One region of the Bradyrhizobium pachyrhizi genome, then DNA from elsewhere that is predicted to be linked to it. Evidence: riboswitches for the same ligand, from Rfam matches in the RefSeq annotation. Region 1 holds a riboswitch; the other holds the start of a gene.
The links. Region 1 has a riboswitch for glycine ahead of QA639_RS27255 (D-amino acid dehydrogenase). Riboswitches for the same ligand answer to the same signal wherever they lie in the genome.
Positions count from the first base shown of each region.

Region 2: another riboswitch for glycine. It lies ahead of gcvT (glycine cleavage system aminomethyltransferase GcvT); the one in region 1 lies ahead of QA639_RS27255 (D-amino acid dehydrogenase).

Region 1 covers NZ_CP121667.1:5,739,082-5,745,610, reverse strand. The annotation lists gene QA639_RS27265 (ABC transporter permease) at 53-940, opposite strand; gene QA639_RS27260 (ABC transporter permease) at 944-1,885, opposite strand; gene QA639_RS27255 (D-amino acid dehydrogenase) at 2,046-3,404, opposite strand; glycine riboswitch at 3,470-3,584, opposite strand; glycine riboswitch at 3,588-3,694, opposite strand; gene QA639_RS27250 (M20/M25/M40 family metallo-hydrolase) at 3,786-4,916, opposite strand; gene QA639_RS27245 (ABC transporter substrate-binding protein) at 5,182-6,529, shown strand, end outside.
Region 2 covers NZ_CP121667.1:5,897,156-5,903,684, reverse strand. The annotation lists gene gcvP (aminomethyl-transferring glycine dehydrogenase) at 1-2,088, opposite strand, end outside; gene gcvH (glycine cleavage system protein GcvH) at 2,112-2,477, opposite strand; gene gcvT (glycine cleavage system aminomethyltransferase GcvT) at 2,498-3,643, opposite strand; glycine riboswitch at 3,784-3,872, opposite strand; gene alaS (alanine--tRNA ligase) at 4,075-6,529, shown strand, end outside.

The DNA of each region.
Region 1 (6,529 bases):
CTGGTGCTCACGCACCATCCCGGAATGACGGCTTCAATTGGCATTGAAGCCGTCACTTGCCCTCACGCTGCTTCATGCGGGGATCGAGCGCGTCGCGCGCGGCGTCGCCGATCAGGTTGACGCTGAGAATGGCGATCGAGAGCAGCAGCCCCGGCCAGAAGATCAGCGACGGCTTGACCTGGAAGTAGGCGCGGCCCTCGGCCATGATGTTGCCCCAGGTCGGCGTTTCCGGCGAGATGCCGGCGCCGAGGAACGACAGGATCGCCTCGGTCAGGATCGCGGACGCGCAGACATAGGTGCCTTGCACGATCAGCGGCGCGATGGTGTTCGGCATCAAATGCCGCCACATGATCTTCGGCAGGCTGGTGCCGAGCGAGATCGCGGCCTCGACATAAGGCTCCTCGCGTGCGGTCAGCACCACCGAGCGCACCAGCCGCGCCACGCGCGGGATCTCGGGGATGGTGATCGCGACCATCACGGTCCAGATGCTGGCACCCGACAGCGACACCACGGCGATCGCGAGCAGGATGGCGGGGATCGCCATCAAGCCGTCCATCACGCGCATCAGCACCGCATCGACCCAGCGGAAGAAGCCGGCGACGAGGCCGATCAGAAGGCCGATGGCGATCGAGCAGACGGCGGCGCCGAGGCCGATCACCAGCGAGATCCGTGCGCCGTAGACGATGCGCGACAACAGGTCGCGGCCATAGGCGTCGGTGCCGAGCAGATATTGCGCGCTCGACGGCTTCAGCCGCTGCGACGGCGTCAGCAGCAGAGGATCATGCGGCGCAAGCAGCGGCGCGAAGATCGCCATCAGGATGATGAGGGCGAGGCAGATCGTCGCAACCGCGATGATCGGCGTCGACGTCAGGAAGCCGAACTTGACGCGGAACGGCCGGGTGACGGGAAGCGAGGATTCGGGAAGGGTTTCGATCGCCATTGCTCAGTACCGGATACGAGGATCGAGCAGGGTGTAGGCGAGGTCGATCAACAGATTGACCGCGACGTAGATACCCGACGTCAACAGGATCATGGCCTGGATCACCGGATAATCGCGCGCCAGTACCGCATCGACGGTGAGGCGGCCGATGCCGGGCAGGTTGAACACGCTCTCGGTGACGACGACGCCGGAGATCAGCAGCGCGAAGCCGGAACCGATCACCGTGATGACCGGCACGGCCGCGTTGCGCAGCGCATGGCGCAACAGCACGCCGGTCTCGCCGATGCCCTTGGCCCGCGCGGTGCGCACGTAATCCTCGCCGAGCACATCGAGCATCGAGGCCCGCGTCATGCGTGCGATCAGCGCGACATAGATGAAGGAGAGCGTGCAGGTCGGCAGGATGAGGCGCTGGAAGAACGGACCGAAGCCGGCCGAGATGCTCTTGAAGCCCTGTACCGGAACCCAGCGCAGATCGATCGCAAAGATCTGGATCAGCACGTAGCCGATCACGAACACCGGAACGGAGAAGCCGAGCACCGAGAGCCCCATCACGAAGCGGTCGATCCAGGTGCCGTGCTTCCACGCCGCGATCACGCCGAGCGGCACCGCCACCAGGATCGAGAGGATGATGGTGGCCAGCGCGACCGAGATCGAGGGCTCGAGGCGCGGGACGATCATTTCGAGGATCGGCTTGTTCGAGATCAGGGAGACGCCGAGGTCGCCGTGCAGCAGCTTGGCGATCCAGGTGTAGAACTGGATGTAGATTGGCTCGTTCAGACCAAGCGAGGTCCTGATACGTTCGAGCTGTTCGGGAGTCGCGTTGTCGCCGGCGAGGATGGCGGCCGGGTCGCCCGGCGTCAGCCGCAGCAACAGGAACACGAACAGAGCCACCACGCCCATCACGGGAATGGCGGCGAGGATGCGGCGAAGCAGATATCCGAGCAAATTTGATCCGTTGGGTTGTGGTCGGTGAAGTCCCCAGCGGGACCGTTGCACACCAGACCGTAGCACAGATGGTAGCAGACTCACGGTAGAACTTGAGCAAGTCCCATGCCATCGGTGCTGCGGTTTTTGCGGTGCAGCTAATCAGTCCTGTTGGCCGCGATTATTCCTCCGGTGAAGTTCGAAGCAGTCCACTGGAAGGTGGATTGATTTCAGCTTTGCGCGCGTTGGAATCCACGTCGAGCCCGGCACCGATCGACGGCGCCATCGGCGGCGTGTCGAGGTCGCGCCAATCGTCGATCGCCTGGGCCACCATCTGCGCCGTCGCGGCGGACAGTGTCCAGCCGAGATGACCGTGGCCCGTATTGTAGAACACGCCCGGAATCCGTCCGGCGCGAACCACCGGCATCATGTTCGGCATCATCGGGCGCAAGCCCGCCCATGGCACGACTTTCGACGTATCGATCTCTGGGAAATGATGCCGCACCCAGTCCACCAGCGGTTGAATGCGATCGGCGCGAATGTCGCGGTTGAAGCCGTTGAACTCGGCGGTGCCGGCGACGCGGAAGCGGTCGGCGCCAAGCCGGCTGGTGACGATCTTCGCAGCTTCATCGAGCAGGCTGACGGTGGGCGCGGCATTCCGGCTTTGCGGTGCATCGAGCTGCACCGTGATCGAATAGCCCTTCACCGGATAGACATTGACGCGATCGTTGAGCAGGCCGGCGAAGTGGCGGCTCGCCACGCCGGCGCAAATCACGATCCCGTCCGCCTGCAACTGCTGTCGCGTCGCGACCGCAGCATCATGTGAAGCAGCTTCGTTCCAGCCGATGCGGAAGCCGTCATCGCCGCGCGCGATCGTGTCGACGTCGGCTTCATGGACAAAGCTCGCGCCACGGCGGATGCAGGCGTCGGCGAGGCCGCGGGTGAATTTGTGGATATCGCCGGTCGCGTCCGATGGCGTGAAGAAACCACCATAGCAGGCCGTCTGCAACGCGGGTTCGATGACGCGGATTTCGTCCGGCGTCACCGGCCGGCGGTCGAGCCCGCCTTGCTGCAGCAGCGTGTTGACCTTGAGGCCGGCTTCGAAGCCGGCCCTGTCGTGATAGACGTGCAGGATGCCGCGGCGCTCGAGATCGAAGGCGATGTTCTCGCGCTCTGCGATCGAGAACAGATGCTTGCGCGCTTCGATGGCGAGCTTTGTGGTCTCGATGGTGTTGCCGCGATAGCGCGTGATGTGGCCTACGAACTCGCCGATCCAGGAATATTTGTGCCAGCTCGGCTTCGGGTTCATCAGCAGCGGCGCGTCGCTTCTCAGCATCCAGCGCAGCCCCTTCAGGATGGTCGCGGCGCTGTTCCATACCTCGGCATTGCTGGCGGAAAGCTGTCCGCCATTGGCGAACGAGGTTTCCATCGCGGCGTAGCGATGCCTGTCGAGGACAGTCACCTTGTAGCCGCGTTCAAGCAGGGCATAGGCCGTCGTTACGCCGGTGATGCCGGCGCCGATGATCGCGATGTGTGGCATGATGGTTGTCAGGCTCCCGTGGGTTAGAGTCGCCGAACCACCGGTGAAACCGGCATCGGCGCCCCATCTGTCACGGTACCTGAGAGCTTGATCCGCATCGGGCCGGGGCCGGAAGCGAACTATCCCCTTCGGTGGACGTCATGGCCCTTGATGTGCGGCCATGTTCGTCTCTCTCCAGATCGTCCTGACGATACAGTCCTTTTGCCTGAGAGTTTCCGGGGCGGTTGCTCCGTCGGCGCCGAAGGCAACAACACGAATGTTGTTGCTCCGATCTCTCCCGCATCGTCGCGTTGGACGGCCGGACCGTAGGCGAAGCCTTAAAAATGGACAAGGCTAAATTTCGATCCGGCAGTGCCAACGTGTTGTGCAGTGCAATCGATGTCAGTCCAGCGTCGCCAGCAGCGCCGCCATCAGGCGGCCGCGTTCGGCGAGGCTGTCGACCTCGATGTGCTCGTTGAGCGTATGTGCATCGGCGCCGCGAACGCCGAGACCGTCGAGCGTGGGGATGCCCATCGCGCCGGTGAAGTTGCCGTCCGAGCCGCCGCCGGCGCTGCCGTGCGGCAGATCGAGACCCATCGCTGCCGCAAGGCCTTTTGCCTTTTCATAGAGCGCCATGGTGCCGGCATCCGGCTCCCACACCGGGCGGGTGACGCCGCGCGTCACCTTGAAGGTCACGTCGTTGGCGGTGCCCGACAGTGCCAGCATGCGCTCGACGCCACGATCGAGATCGGCCTGGCGCTTGGCCATGCTGAGCGCTTCGCCGGTGCAGGTCGTCGCGACGCAATTGACCCACTGGCCGCCATGCACGATGCCGACCGAGAAGGTGCAGTCCTCGGTGGTCATGCCGTCGATGGCGATGATCTGCCGCGCCATCTCGCGGATCGCGGAGCGGCCGGAAGACAGCGTCGCGCCGGCATGGCTGGGCTTGCCGGTGGCTTCCAGATTGAAGCGCGCGATCGCGTAGCGGCCGGTGACGACGCCGTTGTTCGGACGGCCGGGCTCCGGCACCAGCACGTATTTGTTGCGCGCGGCTTCCGCCTCGATGATGTCGCGCGTCGACGGCGTGCCGACTTCTTCGTCGGGGGTGAACAGCACGGTGATCGGCAGCGGAGTCGTGAAGGAGGCGCGCGCCAACTGCCTGATCGCCTCGATCGACAGGTAGTTGCCGCCCTTCATGTCGAAGATGCCCGGCCCGAAGCACTTGTTGCCTTCGCGCCGCCACTTCAGCTTCTCGATGGTGCCGACGGGGTGAACGGTGTCCAGATGGCCGGCGATCAGGATGCCGGGCTGGCCTTGTTTCGGATGGGGGAAACGGGCGCGGACGCAGCCCGCAAAGCCCTGGCGTCCGGCGATGCGCTCGATCGTCGCACCCATGATCGCCATCTCGCGGGCGGCGAGATCGAGCATGCGTTCGACCGCGGCGGCGTCCCAGGTCGGGCTTTCGCATTCCACCCAGCTGCGCAGGCCCTGCAGCATCGCTTCGGAATCAAACGGGAGATTGGCGGGGTTCATCGTTGTTCTCTCTTGTTGTTCTGACGGCGCCGGCATCGCGCGCGCGTTACGAAAATCTCAGCCGACGATTTTGTAAAGCCAAAATCTGGCGCGCGGCCTCATTCGTTTGTGTACGTCCGATGCGGCCTGAAACCGATTGACGCGCTTGGCGCTTGGTGCAAGTCTCGATTTCACAAGCCATACAGCATGTTAGTTCGCCTAAATAACGAACCACGTGCATAACGAATAAGCCGGCTTTGACCAGTTACACGTCAGGAGAGATTGCATGTTCCCTATCTCGCGTTGGAAACACCGCACGCTAGCGGCCGCGTTGACGGCGCTCGCGCTGTCGTTCGCGCCGCAGGAATTGTCATTCGCGCCGCAGGCGATGGCCGCGGGCAAGACCATCACCGCGGTGATGCACTCGGATCTGCGCGTCATCGATCCGATCATGACCACGGCCTACATCACCCGCGATCATGGCTACATGATCTATGACACGCTGCTGGCGACGGATTCCAATTTCAAGATCCAGCCGCAGATGGCGGACTGGAAGGTGTCCGACGACAAGCTGACCTACACGTTCACGCTGCGCGACGGCCTGAAGTGGCACGACGGCGCGCCGGTCACCGCGGAAGACTGCGTCGCCTCGCTGCAGCGTTGGGGCAAGGTCGACGGCATGGGCCAGAAGCTGATGGACTTCGTCGCGAGCCTGGAGGCGACCGACGCCAAGACCATCACGCTGAAGCTGAAGGAACCCTACGGCCTCGTGCTGGAATCGATCGGCAAGCCGTCGTCGCGCGTGCCGTTCATGATGCCGAAGCGTCTTGCCGAGACGCCGCCGGACAAGCCGATCCCGGAACAGATCGGCTCAGGACCGTTCAAATTCGTGCAGGCGGAATTCCAGCCGGGCGTGAAGGCGGTCTATGAGAAGAACAAGGACTACGTGCCGCGCAAGGAGCCGGCGAGCTGGACCGCGGGCGGCAAGGTCGTCAAGGTCGACCGCGTCGAGTGGGTCACGATGGCCGATGCGCAGACCGCGGTGAACGCGTTGCAATCCGGCGACATCGATTTCATGGAGAACCTTCCGTTCGACATGCTGCCGGTGCTCGAAGCCAATCCGGATCTCAAGATCGACGTCCTGAACAAGTTCGGCTTCCAGACCCTCGGACGCATGAACTTCCTCTATCCGCCGTTCGACAATCCGAAGGTGCGCCGGGCTGCGTTCTTGGCGATGAACCAAAAGGACGTGCTCGACGCGCTGGTCGGCAACGCCAAGTACCAGAAGATCTGCGGCGCCTTCTTCGTCTGCGGCACGCCGCTCGAGACCGACGTCGGGGCCGAAACGCTGGTGAAGGGCAACGGCCTGGCGGAAGCCAAGAAGGCGCTCGCCGCGTCCGGCTATGACGGCACCCCCGTGGTGATCATGGCGCCGGGCGACGTCACGACGTTGAAGGCCCAGCCGGTCGTGGCCGCGCAGCAGTTGCGCGAGGCCGGCTTCAAGGTCGACCTGCAGGCCACCGACTGGCAGACCGTGGTGACCCGCCGCGCCAGCCAGAAGCCGCCCAAGGAAGGCGGCTGGAACATGTTCTTCACCAACTGGGTCGCGGCCGACGTCTCCGATCCGATCGTCA
Region 2 (6,529 bases), 160 kb from region 1:
GCTGACATCGGCGCCGTAGTCGCCGGGCCGCGACAGCCCGACCTGCGCGTTCATGTTGGCGCCGTCGAGATAGACCTGGCCGCCATGGGCATGCACGATGTCGCAGATCTCGCGGATATGTTCCTCGAACACGCCGTGGGTCGACGGATAGGTGATCATGACGGCGGCCAGGTTGGCGGAGTGCTTCTCGGCCTTGGCGCGGAGATCATTGACGTCGACGTCGCCGCGCGCATCGCACGCCACCACCACGACCTCCATGCCGACCATCGCCGCCGAGGCCGGATTGGTGCCGTGCGCGGAGGAGGGGATCAGGCACACCTTGCGGTGCGGCTCGCCGCGCGCCAGGTGATAACCCCGGATCGCCAGCAGTCCGGCATATTCGCCCTGCGCGCCGGAGTTCGGCTGCAGCGAGACCGCATCATAGCCGGTGATGTCGCACAGCCATTGCTCCAGCCGCTTGAACAGCGCGTGATAGCCCTTGGCCTGATCCGCGGGCGCGAACGGATGCAGGTTGCCGAACGCCGGCCAGGTCAGCGGGATCATTTCGGTGGTGGCGTTGAGCTTCATCGTGCAGGAGCCGAGCGGGATCATCGCGCGGTCGAGCGCGAGGTCACGATCACTGAGCTTGCGCATGTAGCGCAGCAGCTCGGTCTCGGAACGGTGCGTGTTGAACACCGGATGGGTGAGGAAGGCGCTGGTGCGCCGCAGCTCCTTCGGCAGCGCCTCGTGCGCGCCGGCCTCGATCTCGGCATAGCTGAGCTTGCCGCCGAACACGCGCCACACCGCCTCGACCGTCTCCGGCGTCGTGGTCTCGTCGAGCGCGATGCCGAGCGTGGTCGCGCCGACGCGCAGATTGATCCGCTCCGCCAGCGCGCGGGTGACGAGCTCGATCTGCTTGCTGCCTGCCTCGACCGTCACGGTATCGAAGAACGCTTCGCTGGTCGGCGCAAAGCCGAGCTTGCGCAGGCCGGCGGCAAGCACGGTGGAGCGGCGATGCACGCTGCGTGCGATATGGGTCAGGCCCTCCGGACCGTGATAGACCGCATACATCGAGGCGATCACGGCGAGCAGCACCTGCGCGGTGCAGATGTTCGAGGTCGCCTTCTCGCGGCGGATGTGCTGCTCGCGGGTCTGCAGGGCGAGGCGATAGGCCGGTGCCCCACGCGAATCCACCGAGAGGCCGACGATGCGGCCGGGCAGCGAGCGCTTCAGCGTGTCGCGCACCGCCATGTAGGCGGCGTGCGGTCCGCCGTACCCCATCGGCACGCCGAACCGCTGCGCCGAACCGATCGCGATGTCGGCGCCGAGCTCGCCCGGCGACGCGAGCAGCGTCAGCGACAGCAGGTCGGCGGCAACGATCGCCAGCGCGCCCTTGGCGCGCAGCGAGGCGATAGCAGGCTTAAGGTCGCGTACCGCGCCCGATGTGCCCGGATATTGCAGCAGCGCGCCGAGTACATCGGCGTTGTCGAGCTCGGTCAGGGGATCGCCGACCACCAGCGCCCAGCCCAGCGGCGCGGCGCGCGTGCGCATCACCGCCAGCGTCTGCGGATGCACCTCCTTGTCGACGAAGAACACCTTCGCCTTGACCTGCGAGTGGCGCTCGGCGAGCGCCATCGCTTCCGCCGCCGCGGTCGCCTCGTCGAGCAGCGAGGCGTTGGCGACGTCGAGCCCGGTAAGATCGCAGATCATGGTCTGGAAGTTGAACAGCGCCTCGAGCCGGCCCTGGCTGATCTCCGGCTGGTACGGCGTATAGGCGGTGTACCAGGCCGGGTTCTCCAGAATGTTGCGCTGGATCACCGCGGGCAGGATGGTCCCCGAATAGCCCTGGCCGATCAGCGAGGTGAACACCTGGTTCTGCGCGGCGAGCTCGCTCATATGCGCGAGCGCCTCGGTCTCGCTCAGCGCCCGGCCGAGATCGAGCGGCGCCTTCTGCCGGATCGACGCCGGCAGCGTCTCGTTCATCAGCGCCTGCAGGCTCGCGGCGCCGACCGTCTCCAGCATCGCGTTGACGTCGCGCGGCGACGGTCCGATGTGGCGGCGGACGAAATCGGTGGCGGCTTCGTTGATCGGCTTGAAGGGCGCGTTCATGACGTGATCCTCGGGGTGATCCTTTAGGCGGTGTGCGCGGCGTAGGCGGCCTCGTCCATCAGGCCGCCGAGCTCGCCCTTGTCGGCAATCTTCAGCTTGAAGAACCAGGCCTTGCCGCCGGCGTCCGAATTGACCAGCGCGGGCTCGGCGGCGAGCGCGTCGTTGACCTCGACCACCTCGCCGGTGATCGGCGCGTAGACGTCGGAAGCGGCCTTGACGGATTCCACCACAGCGGCGGCCTCGGCCTTCTTCAGGCTGCGGCCGACCTTGGGCAGTTCGACGAACACGACGTCGCCGAGCTGCGACTGCGCATAGTCGGTGATCCCGATCGTGGCGACGTCGCCCTCGATGCGGAGCCATTCGTGGTCGGACGTGTACAGCGTCGTCATGGGGATCGATCCTTTGGCGTTCAGCGTTTGTAGGTATTGGGGACGAAGGGCGTGGCGGCGACCTTGAGCGGCAGCCGCTGGCCGCGCACTTCGGCGAAAACGGTGGTGCCGACGGCGGAAAGGGCGGCAGGCAGATAGCCCATCGCGACCGGCGCATTGAGGCTCGGGCCGAAGCCGCCCGAAGTCACCTTGCCGATCTGCTCGGTCGAGCCGGCATCGGCGAACAGTGCGGCGCCTTCGCGCACGGGGGCGCGGCCGTCGGGCTTCAGGCCGACCCGCCGGCGCGCGGCGCCATCTGCGAATTGCACGAGAATCTTGTCGGCGCCGGGGAAGCCGCCGGCGCGGGCGCCGCCGCTGCGGCGAACCTTCTGCACCGACCATTCCAGCGCGCCTTCGACCGGCGTCGTCGTGGTGTCGATGTCGTGGCCATAGAGGCACAGCCCGGCTTCGAGCCGCAGGCTGTCGCGCGCGCCGAGCCCGATCGGCAGCACGTCGGGATTGTCGAGCAGCGCGGTGACCAGGGCTTCCGCCTTGTCCGCGGGCACGGAAATCTCAAAGCCGTCCTCGCCGGTATAGCCGGAGCGCGAGACGAAGCAGTCGACGTCGCCGACGCGGCGCGGACCGGCGTCCATGAATTTCATCGAACCGACATCTGCACAAAGTTTCGCCAGCGCCGATTCGGCTTTCGGCCCCTGCAGTGCGATCAGCGCGCGGTCGGCCAGCGAGACGATCTCGCAGGCGTCGGAGAGATTCGCACGCAGATGCGCCTCGTCCTCGGCCTTGCAGGCGGCGTTGACCACCAGGAACAGGTGATCGCCGAAATTCGCCACCATCAGGTCGTCGAGCAGGCCACCATCATTGTTGGTGAATTGCGCGTAGCGCTGCCGTCCCGGTGCGACACCGACGATGTCCTGAGGCACCAGTTTTTCCAGCGCGAGCGCGGCGTCGGCGACCTTACCGGATTTGGCCTTCAGCACGAGCTGGCCCATGTGCGACACATCGAACAGGCCGGCTTCCTTGCGGGTGTGCAGATGCTCCTTCAGCACGCCGGCCGCGTATTGCACCGGCATGTCATAGCCGGCAAACGGCACCATCTTGGCGCCGCGCGCCAGGTGCAGCGCGTGCAGCGGGGTCTGTTTCAGCCGGGAGGTTTCGTGCGCAAGCATCACAGGGCCCTCGCGGTTCCCGCGGGGACCCATTTCCCCTTGAGAAACCTGCAGAAAGCCCCATCTGTCGCTGTGCCTGAGAGTATTATCCCGTCGGCGGACGCATCGGGGCGAACCCCAGCATCTCTTTCCAGATGTCAGACGTCACGCGGTCCTTTTGCCTGAGAGTTTCCGGGGCGGTTGCTCCTTCGGCGCCGGCGGTAAGGCCGGTCTCTCCCGACGTGACTAGGTATAGGTAGGTAGAAAACACGGCGCCACCAAGACTGTCAACGCAGCTGCAGCAACTATCCAATGGGCTTTGTGCTGCCGCGGCAAGCCCATGATCCGCCTGCACAGTTTCTGGACACCGCAGCTGGCAATGTCTAAAAGCGTTCGGCCGGAAAATGACGCCTTTTTGCGGCTGGCCGGCCCCTTTTTCCGATTGGATGAACATGAGCAGCGTCAACGACATCAGGTCGACATTTCTGAACTTCTTCAAGGAGAACGGGCACGAGATCGTGGCCTCGTCGCCGCTGGTTCCGCGCAACGACCCGACCTTGATGTTCACCAATGCCGGCATGGTGCAGTTCAAGAACGTCTTCACCGGCGTCGAGAAGCGCGGCTACCAGCGCGCCACGACGTCGCAGAAGTGCGTGCGCGCCGGCGGCAAGCATAACGACCTCGACAATGTCGGCTACACCGCGCGCCATCTCACCTTCTTCGAGATGCTCGGCAACTTCTCGTTCGGCGATTACTTCAAGGAGCGCGCGATCGAGCTCGCCTGGAATCTGATCACCAAGGATTTCGGGCTGAAGAAGGACAAGCTGCTGGTCACCGTCTACCACACCGACGACGAGGCGGCCGGCCACTGGAAGAAGATCGCGGGCTTCTCGGACGACCGCATCATCCGCATCCCGACGTCGGACAATTTCTGGGCGATGGGCGACACCGGTCCGTGCGGTCCGTGCTCCGAAATCTTCATCGACCGCGGCGAGCACATCTGGGGCGGACCTCCGGGCAGCCCGGAGGAGGATGGCGATCGCTTCCTCGAATTCTGGAACCTGGTGTTCATGCAGTACGAGCAGGTGACGAAGGAGGAGCGCGTGGCGCTGCCGCGTCCCTCGATCGACACCGGCATGGGGCTCGAGCGCATGGCCTGCATCCTGCAGGGCGTCGAGAGCGTGTTCGAGACCGATCTGTTCCGCAATTTGATCGATGCCGCCGCGTCGACCCTCGGCCACGGTCCGAACGAGCAGAACGTCGGGTCGTACCGCGTGATCGCCGACCACCTGCGCTCGTCGGCATTCCTGATCACCGACGGCGTGCTGCCGTCGAACGAGGGCCGCGGCTACGTGCTGCGCCGGATCATGCGCCGCGCGATGCGCCATGCGCAGCTCTTGGGCGCGAGCGAGCCGCTGATGCATCGCCTGGTCTGGGCGCTGGTCCGCGAGATGGGCCAGGCCTATCCGGACCTGGTCCGCGCCGAGAAGCTGATCGAGGAGACGCTGCGGCTGGAAGAGACGCGCTTCCGCAAGACGCTGGCGCGCGGCCTGTCGATCCTCGACGAGAAGAGCGCCGGCCTCAAGAAGGGCGACATGTTCGACGGCGACACCGCGTTCACGCTGTACGACACCTACGGCTTCCCGCTCGATCTGACGCAGGACGCGCTGAAGTCGCGCGGCATCAGCGTCGACCAGGCGTCGTTCACCGGCGCGATGGAGCGGCAGCGCGTGAAGGCGCGTGCCTCCTGGGCAGGCTCGGGCGAGGCGGCGAGCGAGGCGACCTGGTTCCCGCTGCGCGAGAAGCTCGGCGCGACCGAATTCCTCGGCTACGAGACCGAGAGCGCGGAAGGCGCGGTGACGGCGCTGATCAAGGACGGCGCCGAGGTCGAGAGCCTGAAGGCCGGCGAGAGCGGCGCGATCGTGCTGAACCAGACCCCGTTCTACGGCGAGTCCGGCGGCCAGGTCGGCGACACCGGCGTGCTGACCGGCGAGGGCGTCAAGTTCCGCGTCGCCGACACGCAGAAGAAGGCCGGCGATCTGTTCGTGCATCTCGGCACGGTGGAGCAGGGCACGCTCGGCGTCGGCACCGCGCTGCAGCTCGAGGTCGACCACACCAGGCGCTCGTCGATCCGCGCCAACCATTCGGCGACGCATCTGTTGCACGAGGCGCTGCGCCAGGTGCTTGGCGATCACATCGCGCAGCGCGGCTCGCTGGTCACGCCGGACCGGCTGCGCTTCGACTTCGTGCATCCGAAGCAGATCACGCCGGAAGAGCTCGCCCGGATCGAGGACATCGCCAACGATGTCGTGCTGGAGAATGACGAGGTCACGACCCGGGTCATGGGCGTCGACGATGCCCGCGAGGCCGGTGCCCGCGCGCTATTTGGCGAGAAGTATGGCGACGAGGTTCGCGTCGTGTCGATGGGCAAGGGCGCCCGCGATCACGGCCAGAACGCGCTTGGCTGGTCGGTCGAGCTCTGCGGCGGCACCCATGTCCGCCGCACCGGTGACATCGGCATGATCTCGGTGACCAGCGAGGGCGCGGTGGCGTCCGGCGTCCGCCGCATCGAGGCGCTGACCGGGCATCACGCGCGCAAGCACGCCAACGACACCATCGCGCTGGCCAAGACCGCGGCGCTGGAGCTGCGCACCACGATCGACGACGTGCCGGCGCGCATCGCCGCGCTGATGGAAGAGCGCAAGAGGCTCGAGCGCGATCTGTCTGACGCCCGCAAGAAGCTCGCGATGGGCGGCGGCGGTGCGTCGAACGGCGCGGCCTCCGCCGTTCGCGAGGTCGGCAATGTCAAGCTGCTGGCACGCGCGGTCGAGGGCGTCGAGACCAAGGATCTCAAGAGTCTCGTCGACGACGGCAAGAAGCAGATCGGCTCGGGCGTGGTCGCGATCG